3 regions of the Agathobaculum sp. TL06 genome follow, and region 1 is predicted to be linked to each of the others. Evidence: a T-box and tRNA genes for the amino acid it is inferred to sense, from the RefSeq annotation. Region 1 holds a T-box; the other regions hold tRNA genes.
What was found. The T-box of region 1 lies ahead of ACYQ3S_RS11485 (valine--tRNA ligase). A T-box ahead of a tRNA ligase gene usually reads a tRNA of that ligase, here a tRNA-Val.

Region 2: it has a tRNA-Val gene. The T-box ahead of ACYQ3S_RS11485 (valine--tRNA ligase) is inferred to sense a tRNA for this amino acid. The anticodon was not compared.
Region 3: it has a tRNA-Val gene. The T-box ahead of ACYQ3S_RS11485 (valine--tRNA ligase) is inferred to sense a tRNA for this amino acid. The anticodon was not compared.

What each region holds. Positions count from the first base shown of each region.
Region 1 is NZ_BAAGGY010000018.1:26,563-29,787, forward strand. Features, by position in the region: gene ACYQ3S_RS11485 (valine--tRNA ligase) at 1-1,174, opposite strand, end outside; T-box leader at 1,227-1,440, opposite strand; T-box leader at 1,583-1,822, shown strand; gene pheS (phenylalanine--tRNA ligase subunit alpha) at 1,889-2,908, shown strand; gene pheT (phenylalanine--tRNA ligase subunit beta) at 3,025-3,225, shown strand, end outside.
Region 2 is NZ_BAAGGY010000001.1:132,489-135,713, forward strand. Features, by position in the region: gene ACYQ3S_RS00605 (ATP-binding cassette domain-containing protein) at 1-388, shown strand, start outside; gene ACYQ3S_RS00610 (ABC transporter permease) at 385-1,134, shown strand; gene ACYQ3S_RS00615 (ABC transporter permease) at 1,138-1,872, shown strand; tRNA gene ACYQ3S_RS00620 (tRNA-Val) at 1,948-2,023, opposite strand; gene efp (elongation factor P) at 2,067-2,630, opposite strand; gene ACYQ3S_RS00630 (hypothetical protein) at 2,830-2,976, opposite strand; gene mtaB (tRNA (N(6)-L-threonylcarbamoyladenosine(37)-C(2))-methylthiotransferase MtaB) at 3,035-3,225, opposite strand, start outside.
Region 3 is NZ_BAAGGY010000019.1:21,846-25,070, reverse strand. Features, by position in the region: gene ACYQ3S_RS11775 (sodium ion-translocating decarboxylase subunit beta) at 258-1,385, shown strand; gene ACYQ3S_RS11770 (hypothetical protein) at 1,404-1,532, shown strand; tRNA gene ACYQ3S_RS11765 (tRNA-Val) at 1,594-1,670, shown strand; gene ACYQ3S_RS11760 (helix-turn-helix domain-containing protein) at 1,737-2,036, opposite strand; gene ACYQ3S_RS11755 (AbrB/MazE/SpoVT family DNA-binding domain-containing protein) at 2,152-2,433, shown strand; gene ACYQ3S_RS11750 (CarD family transcriptional regulator) at 2,467-2,976, opposite strand; gene ACYQ3S_RS11745 (GNAT family N-acetyltransferase) at 3,103-3,225, opposite strand, start outside.

The DNA of each region.
Region 1 (3,225 bases):
AGGTCTTGGCGAAGCGGTCCGGCACGAATTTAGTCTTGCCCTCGTGTACCACGTCCATCGCGGGCTTTGCCAGCGGCGCCATCTTGACGAACCACTGGGCCGAGGTCATCGGCTCAACGGTCGTGCCGCAGCGGTAGCAGGTGCCGACGTTGTGCTCGTGGTCCTCGGTCTTGACGAGATAGCCGCCATCTTCCAAATCCTTAATAACCGCCTTGCGGCACTCGTAGCGGTCCATGCCCTCATACTTGCCGCCGTTTTCGTTGACGGTCGCGTCCTCGTTGAACACAAGGATCTGCTCGAGGTCGTGGCGCTGGCCCATCTCGAAGTCGTTCGGGTCGTGGCAGGGCGTGACCTTGACGCAGCCCGTGCCGAATTCCATATCGACATACTCATCCCCGAAGATCGGGATTTCGCGGTTCATGATGGGCAGGATGCAGGTCTTGCCGATCAAATGCTGATAGCGCTCGTCGTTCGGGTTGACGGCTACGCCGGTGTCGCCCATAAAGGTCTCCGGACGGGTGGTGGCAACCACCAGGTCGCCCGAGCCGTCCGCCAGCGGGTAACGGATGTGCCACAGCTTGCCCGGCTGGGTTTCGTACTCAACCTCGGCGTCCGAAAGCGCGGTCGCACAGTGCGGACACCAGTTGATGATGCGGTGTCCCTTGTAGATCAGGCCCTTGTCATACAGGTTGACGAACACCTCGCGCACGGCCTTGGAGCAGCCCTCGTCCATAGTGAAGCGCTCGCGTTCCCAGTCGCAGGAGGAGCCGAGCTTTTTGAGCTGGCTGATGATGCGGTTGCCGTACTGGTGCTTCCAGTCCCACACGCGTTCGAGGAACTTCTCACGGCCGAGGTCATAGCGGGTCTTGCCCTCCTCCTTGCGGAGCGTCTCCTCCACCTTGATCTGGGTGGCGATGCCCGCATGGTCGGTGCCGGGCATCCACAGCGCCTCATAGCCCTGCATGCGCTTGGTGCGGATGAGGATGTCCTGCAGCGTTTCATCGAACGCATGGCCCATGTGGAGCTGGCCGGTCACGTTCGGGGGCGGGATAACGATGGTGTAGGGTTTCTTGTCCGGATTGACCTCGGCGTGGAAAAAGCCGGAATCGTTCCAGAAGCTGTACAGCTTGTCCTCGACCGATTTCGGGTCGTAGGTCTTTGGCAGTTCGCTCATTGGTCTGTCTCCTTTTCGGTTTGATTGCGGAAAACAAAAAAGCACGCTGTCCGTACAGGACGAAGCGTGCTCCGTGGTACCACCTGAATTCGCGGCAATGCCGCCGCGCACTCGTTTGCCCGTAACGTGGGCGGGACGGGACAGCCTACTGGCATTCGGCCTCCTGCTCCAAAGCGACTTTCTTCCCTCCGCCCAAGGGCTTGCACCAACCGCCCTCTCTCTGCAGCGCGCGAAGCGGGAATACTCCTCTTTTTCATCGCATTTTGCATATTAACTTTAATAGTATATCCAAAAACCGCGGATTTGTCAAGCGATGCGGCACACCCTCTTTCCCGTCTGTCAAAAAAACCGTGTCTTCCGCTTGCAATTCCCCGAAAGATGTGGTTTAATATTACTGTCTATGAATACCAAACTGCGATGAACAGGGAAAGTAACGCCATTCCCCTCTTTTCAGAGAAGGCGGCCTTTGGCTGCAAGCCGCCCAAAGAGGCATGACGCGAAGTTCCCCTGCGAGCACCGGCGCTGAACGGCTTTTCCAGTAGGCGCAGGCGGGTTGACGCCCCGTTACCGGCGTTCAATGAGCGCCCGGCTCCGGCTGGGAATCAGGGTGGTACCACGGAAGCTGCTTTTACGCCTTTCGTCCCTAATCCATGGGACGAAAGGCTTTTATTTTGTCCCAAACGCTGATTTTTCATATAAAAAGGAGAGGCAACCATGAAAGAAAAGCTGCAAGGCATCCTGCAGTCCGCAAAGGAACAGCTTGCCGCCGCCGCGGACCCGCGCGCACTTGACGAGGCGCGCGTCAAGTTCCTTGGCAAAAAAGGAGAGCTGACCGCGCTCCTCAAGGGTATGAAGGACGTTGCCGCGGAGGAGCGCCCGGCCGTAGGCCAGCTCATCAACGACGTGCGCGCCGAGATCGAAACCATCATCGAAAAGCAGAAGCAGGTCATTGAGCAGGCCGCGCTCGCGCACAAGCTGGAAGCCGAAACGATCGACGTGACCCTGCCGGGCGAGGAAGTCGTGATCGGCAAAAAGCATCCGCTCAACATCGTGCTGGACGAGTTCAAGGAAATTTTCCTCGGCCTGGGCTTCTCGATCGCGGAGGGTCCGGAGGTCGAGCTTGACCACTACAATTTCGAAGCACTCAACATCCCCAAGGACCATCCCGCGCGCGACACGCAGGACACCTTCTATATCTCGGACAACGTGGTGCTGCGCACGCAGACCTCCCCGATGCAGGTGCGCACGATGGAGAAGAAAAAGCCGCCCATCCGCATCATCGCGCCCGGCCGTGTGTACCGCTCGGACGCGGTGGACGCGACCCACTCCCCGCTGTTCCACCAGATCGAGGGCCTGGTCGTCGATAAGGGCATCCGCATGTCCGACCTCAAGGGCATCCTCGAACTGTTCGCCAAAAAGCTGTACGGCGAGGACACGGTCGTCCGCTTCCGTCCGCACCACTTCCCGTTCACCGAGCCGTCGGCGGAAATGGACATCCAGTGCTACCGCTGCCACGGCGAAGGCTGCCCGCTCTGCAAGGGCGAGGGCTGGATCGAGATCCTCGGCTGCGGCATGGTACACCCCAAGGTGCTTGAGATGAGCGGCATCGATCCGGAGGAATACTCGGGCTACGCGTTCGGCATCGGCCTGGAGCGCATGGTCATGGGCCGCTTCAAGATCGACGACATCCGCCTGTTCTATGAGAACGACGTGCGGTTTTTGGAGCAATTTTGATATACTCGATCGAATCTACAGTTTCGATCGAAAAGTAAAATGCGCGCCTGACGGCGCAAACGCGCTACATTGCGCGGTACCCTTACTTTCAAATAATAAAGGAGCGCTTATCTGTTATGAAACTGCCGCTTTCCTGGCTTTCGGATTATACCGATATTTCCGGCGTCACGCCCAAGGAGTATGACGCACGGCTTACCATGTCCGGCTCCAAGGTCGAGGAGGTCTGCTACCTCGGCGCGGAGATCGAAAACGTCGTGACCGGCAAGGTGCTGTCGGTCGTCGACCATCCGGATTCCGACCATCTCAAAATCTGCCAG
Region 2 (3,225 bases), on a different contig from region 1:
CGATCTGCCGCGCCGCTTTGGCATGACCGTGCTGGTGTCCAGCCACCTGCTCAGCGAAATCGATCAGATGGCGACCCATGTGGGCGTAATCGCGGATGGCGCACTGGTCTACCAAAATACGATCGACCGTCTCCACGAGAAAAGCGAGCATCATCTGGCGCTTCGCACGCTCAACAACCCGCTGGCGCAGGCGATCCTGACCCATGACGGCGTGGTCAATGACCTGGATGCCGACGAGCTTATCCTGCCGCCGCTGGAAAACGAAAAAGTCGCGCACTGCGTCGCCCTGCTGACTGACAACGGGATTGGCGTGCTCCGTATTGAAGAACGCCGCAAAAACCTGGAGGATATTTTCCTGGAACTGACGGAGGGGGCGGCAAGCTTATGAAAGCGCTCAAAATGGAGTTTTTCAAATGCAGGCGTCGCCGGTTATGGCTCCCCCTGCTGGTTATGCTGGCGGCGCAGCTCGCCTGGGGGCTGTACAGCCTCCGCGCGCTGTCGGAGCGGGAGCTGCAGCAGGGCTGGGCGATGATCCTGTATAATTTCCCCATGCTCAACGCCATGATGACGCCTGTAATCGCGGCCGTGGTCGCCTCCCGTCTGGCTGATATTGAGCATAAGGGGCAAACCCTCAAGCTACTTGAAACCGTGCAGCCAACCGGTTCGCTGTTCGACGCGAAGCTGATCTGCGGCGCCGCATACATGACCGGTTTTCTCGCCGTGCAAATGGCGGTTGTCCTGCTGTTCGGCATCTGCAGCGGTTTTGCCGGAAGCCCGCCGGTGACAAAGCTGGCGGAATATTTTTTCTCCAGTTGGGTCACAACCCTGGCGATCCTGCTCTTACAGCTTGTCCTGTCCCTGCAGATACAAAATCAGATGATCGGCATGATTGTCGGACTGATCGGCTCGTTTATCGGACTGTTCTCCCTGTTTTTCCCGCCCAGCTTTCAAAAGGCTTTCATATGGGCGTATTACGCGCTCCTGTATAACACCGGCATGGCATGGGACGCGTCGACCCGTATCTCAGATTATTACTTCATCGACTTCAATCTCAGCGGCTTTCTTTGCCTGATCGCATATTTTCTGGTGATTTATGGGGTTGGCCGTGTGCTTTTTATCCGGAAGGAGGTCTAAACTATGCTGTTACGCGCAATCTATGCAGAATTTCGCAAGCTGCATCGCTCGTTTATCTGGCTCGCGCTTATCATTCTCCCCATCGTGTCCGCAGGATTGGGGACGGCGAATTATTTGAATAACCTGGGCCTGCTCACGGACCAGTGGTATTCGCTCTGGACACAGCACGCCCTGTTTTACTGTACGCTGTTCGCTCCTGCCCTGACCGGCGTCTACTGCGCTTATGTCTGCCGTCTGGAACATCTGAACCGCAACTGGAACACCGTGATGACCCAGCCGATCCCTGTCAGCGTCATGCTGGTTTCCAAGCTTTCCGTCGTATCCTTTTTGACGCTGCTCACGCAACTTTTCATCGGCATGCTATTCGTAATCAGCGGTAAGCTTGCGGGGCTGACCGATCCTGTTCCATTTGCGCTGGTCTACTGGGTATTCCGCGGCTGGTGGGCGCTCACGGTGCAGGCGGCGCTGCTGCTTTGCGTTGCGCTGGTCATCCGGTCGTTTGCTGTTCCCGTTGCCGCGGGCATCCTTGGTGGATTTTGCGGGTTGCCCGCGCTGGTCAAGGGCTTCGGCGTGTACTTTCCTTTCTCTCTGCTCAGTCTCGGGATGTGTTCCCACCATCCGATCGAGCCAATGGACTGCAGTGCGGCGGCATTCCTTATCAGTTCGTGCTTTTACCTGCTTCTGGGTCTTGTTGCCAGCCTGCTGTGGCTGAAAAAAAGCGATACCAAAACAACATAAAAAGGAAGCGCGGCGTGCCGCGCTTCCTTTTATCCCATTTACAAAGAAAAGCCGTTTCGTCAGAAACGGCTTTTATGGTGGACATTGACGGGTTCGAACCGCCGACCTTCCGCACGTCAAGCGGATGCTCTTCCAGCTGAGCTAAATGTCCATGGAAAGGACGGTAAGCATACCGTCCGTATCCGCTTGTGCAATCAGTTCTTGCAGCGCTCGAGATACTCGCCCGTACGGGTATCGATCTTGATGCGCTCGCCCTGTTCGATGAACAGCGGAACCTGAACCGTAGCGCCGGTCTCAACCACTGCGGGCTTGAGCGTGTTGGTCGCCGTATTGCCCTTGAAGCCCGGATCGGTCTCGGTGATCTCCAGCTCAACAAAGAGCGGGGCTTCTACCGCAAACACACTGCCCTTATAGGAGCAAACCTTGACGTTTTCGTTTTCCTTGACAAAACGGAAATCGTCACCGAGCGTGTCCTTGCCAATCGGGATCTGCTCGTAGGTTTCGTTGTCCATGAAGTAGTAAAGGTCGCCCTCGTTGTAGAGATACTGCATATCGCGGCGCTCTACATATGCGGTTTCATATTTATCAGTCGGATTGAAAGAACGCTCGGTGACAGCGCCGGTGATCACGTTCTTCATCTTGACGCGAACAAAAGCAGCACCCTTGCCCGGCTTTACATGCTGGAACTCGATAACCTGCTGCACCTGACCGTCCATTTCAAAAGTAACGCCATTACGAAATTCGCCTGCGGTCATAATCGGTATTCCTCCAAAGAAAAAATCCTCATTTTGCTGTCCTCACGAACAGCGCTTATTTATATTACCCCAATTTTCCCGTTTTGGCAAGAGGATTTTTCAATTTTTATCAAAAAATTTTTCACTCCCCAAAACAGGCAAACGGCGCCGTTTCATAAAACGGCGCCGCGCAGGCCCTATTCCCTTATATGTCGTGGCAGGTTCAGCAGCAGCAACCGCAGTTGTTTCCGCAGTTGTTCATATCGCTGTATCCATTGTTGTTCTGGCAGCAGCAGATCCAGATCAGGATGACCACGATAATGATCCACCACCAGTTGTTTTCGCCCCAAAGAGAATTAGAAGAACACATAAGTTATTTCCTCCTATCAAAGATTTCACTTCATACTATGGAGGAAGTAGCGCGTTGGTTACACGGCGTCAGAAATTTTTCCCAGTAGTCCGTCCCGAAACAGACCCCGCACCTCTACGGCTACCGGCGTATTCTTGGAAATCCCTTCCCCTTCTATATAGATCGGAAAGCCATATTGCCCATGCGACATCCAGCGTCCGTCCACGCAGTGTTCCGGCAGGGCCTCCAGCGTTTTCCCCACAAACCGTC
Region 3 (3,225 bases), on a different contig from region 1:
TCCGCTTGACACCCCGGCGGGACCGATGGTAAGATATCCTTAAACAAAGGGGAGTAGTCGGCGCGGCATGCCGCGCGGCAGCGCCAACAAGCATGGCGGGATGTGCGATCCCGTTCTGGCTGTTGCCTGAAATGACCAGACCTGCGTTTTCCTGTGGGAAGACGCAGGTCTGTTTGTTTTTTGGAGGCATCCCAGGGTCCGGAAAACGGCGTCTGGAACGGAGATTCTGCCATATATTATGTATAGGGGGCGGTAATATGGAATTTTTGTATGAGGGTCTGCTTTCGATCACCTGGCAGCAGGTGGTGATGTACTGCGTCGGCGGGTTCCTGATCTGGCTGGCGATCGAGAAGCAGTATGAGCCGTCGCTGCTGCTGCCCATGGGCTTCGGCGCGATCCTGGTCAACCTGCCGCTTTCCGGCGTGATCGACCAGATGACGCAGGGCGTGGGCGAGACAAACGGCATCATCCAATGGCTGTTTGAAGCCGGTATCGAGGCGAGCGAGGCGTTCCCGCTGCTGCTGTTCATCGGCATCGGTGCGATGATCGACTTCGGCCCGCTGCTGGCAAACCCCAAGCTGTTCCTGTTCGGCGCGGCGGCGCAGGTCGGCATTTTCCTGACCATCATCGCGGCCGCGCTGCTGGGCTTCGACATCATCGACGCGGCCTCCATTGGTATCATCGGCGCGGCGGACGGGCCGACCTCGATCCTGGTGTCGCAGGTGCTCGGCTCGCGCTATGTCGGCGCGATCGCGGTTGCGGCGTACAGCTATATGGCGCTGGTGCCGATCATCCAGCCGTTTGCGATCAAGCTGGTGACGACAAAAAAGGACCGCGCGATGAAAATGCCTTACGCAGCCGGTCAGGTCAGCCGCCGCACGCGCATCCTGTTCCCAATCGTGGTGTCGATCGTCGCCGGACTGGTCGCGCCCGCGTCCGTGTCGCTGGTGGGCTTTTTGATGTTCGGCAACCTGATCCGCGAGTGCGGCGTGCTGGAGAGCCTGTCCAAAACCGCGCAGCATGAGCTGGCCAACCTGATTACCCTGCTGCTGGGCATCACAATCTCGTTTTCCATGCGCGCGGCGCAGTTTGTGACAAAGGAAACGCTGCTCATCCTGTGCCTGGGGCTGATCGCGTTCGTGCTGGATTCGATCGGCGGCGTGCTGTTTGCCAAGGTGCTCAACCTGTTCTGCAAAAACAAGGTCAACCCCATGATTGGCGCGGCGGGCATATCGGCCTTCCCCATGTCCGCGCGCGTGATCGAAAAGCTCGGCATGCAGGCCGACTGCACCAACCACCTGCTGATGCACGCGGTGGGCGCGAACGTCGCAGGGCAGATCGCCTCGGTTGTGGCCGGCGGCGTGATCCTTGGATTTTTCATGTGAGAAAGGGGCGCGTAAAGGATGAATGAGGCTGTATGGACGGCGGTTGTCCTGCTCGGGCAGGGCATGGCGGGCATTTTTACCGTGCTGATCGTGATTGCCCTGATCGTGGCGCTGATGGGGCGGCTGGATAAAAACAATAAAACTTGACCGCAGAAAGGCTTGCAAACCCCGTTCGGTTCTGGTATAATAATCAGGCAGCCAGAGGAATGGGGTTGTAGCTCAGCTGGTCAGAGCGTTCGCCTCACACGCGAGAGGTCGTGGGTTCGAGCCCCGCCAACCCCACCAGTGAAAAACCGTCACGAAAGTGACGGTTTTTTTCGTTCTCTGAGGACGGAGAACCGCGTCCCGCGTTCATTCGGGACGCTGGTTTTTGCGCCGGAGGTGCGTGACGAGCCGGTGGACCAGGGCGATATCATCGCCCGTCAGGCCGTCGATGGAGATGGTCTGCGTTTGCGGCACACAGAGAATAAAATCGGTCGACACCCCAAAAAGCTGCGCCAGTTCGACGATATACTGTGTGCTGGGGACGCTGATGCCCATTTCCCAGGCGTTCACGCTGGAGCGCGTGATATCCAGGCGGCTCGCAAGCTCGGCTTGCGACAGGCCGAAATTTTCACGCAGCGTCTTGATGCGTTCGGCTGTTGCTATCATTTTCATCACCCTTTTAGTATAGGGTAATGTAATCGAATTGATACTGCATTATCAAAAAGATGTTTATAATTGACAGATAAAACCGCAGGCGGTATACTGATACTGGGTGATAAATATGAAAGCCACGGGGATTGTGAGAAAAGTGGACAATCTGGGGCGGATCGTACTGCCGATGGAGCTGCGCCGGACCATGGATATCGCGCGCGACGACCTGCTGCAGATCAGCGTGGAGGGCGGCGAGATCCGCCTGACCAAATTCCAGCCGGCATGCTTGTTCTGCGGCGAGTCGCTGGAGGTCGTCGATTTCAGGGGCAAACGGGTGTGCAGAGGGTGCATCCGCAAGCTCCAAAAAAGCCTGAAAGTGAACAAACGCCGTCCTGTTCGGTGGCGGCGCTGAAAAAACCCTGCCGCGGCTGCGGCAGGGTTTCTGTTATGCGTGAACGCATGTCTTGTGCGATGCGATTGAGCGGGCGATATAGGGCTGCACCTCCTTGAGCGGGATACCGAGAGCGACCGCCAGTTCGCTATGCAGCAGATCTTCCGCGCGCTTGCGGTAGCGCTGGTCGATCTGGCTGACGCGCCGGCCGTTGCGCCGGGATTTGGCGTACACCGTCTTAATCAGCTGCACCAGCTCATGACAGTCGTGGCTCTGCAGCGCGGCCTGGTAGTGCTCGCTCGCCAGCCGGAGGCTGTGGGTGGTGAAGCTATCCTCCTCAATAGCGGGGATGGATTCGATCAGCGCTTCGGCCTGCTCCCTGGAAATGACCGGACGCATGAACACCGGGGAATCGACCGGTATATAGATGGTTTCCGTGCCGTATACGGGCGTGAGGGTGTAGTAAAGGCGGCCCTCGTCCTTGGCGAAAGCAGGCTGTCCCACCGCGGTCACCTCACAGACGCTGCTGGTCCCGTAAACGATGAATTCGCCCGTGTGATACATTTTATTCCTCCTCGCAAATATGGCCGATGCGGAAGCGTTCCGCACTTCTGCGTTATAAAACTCGGCTGTTCTATATAAGATTATAGCATATTTTGTGGGGAAATGTAAGCGAAAATTATTTTTTGTTCACAGGCCGGCCCGTGCGGCCGCTTCGTGCGTCAGGTAAAAGTGCAGGTGGTCCTTGATCTCGCCGTTATAGAGCAGCTCCGCGCGGTGCAGCGTCCCCTCGTATGCAAAGCCGCATTTTTC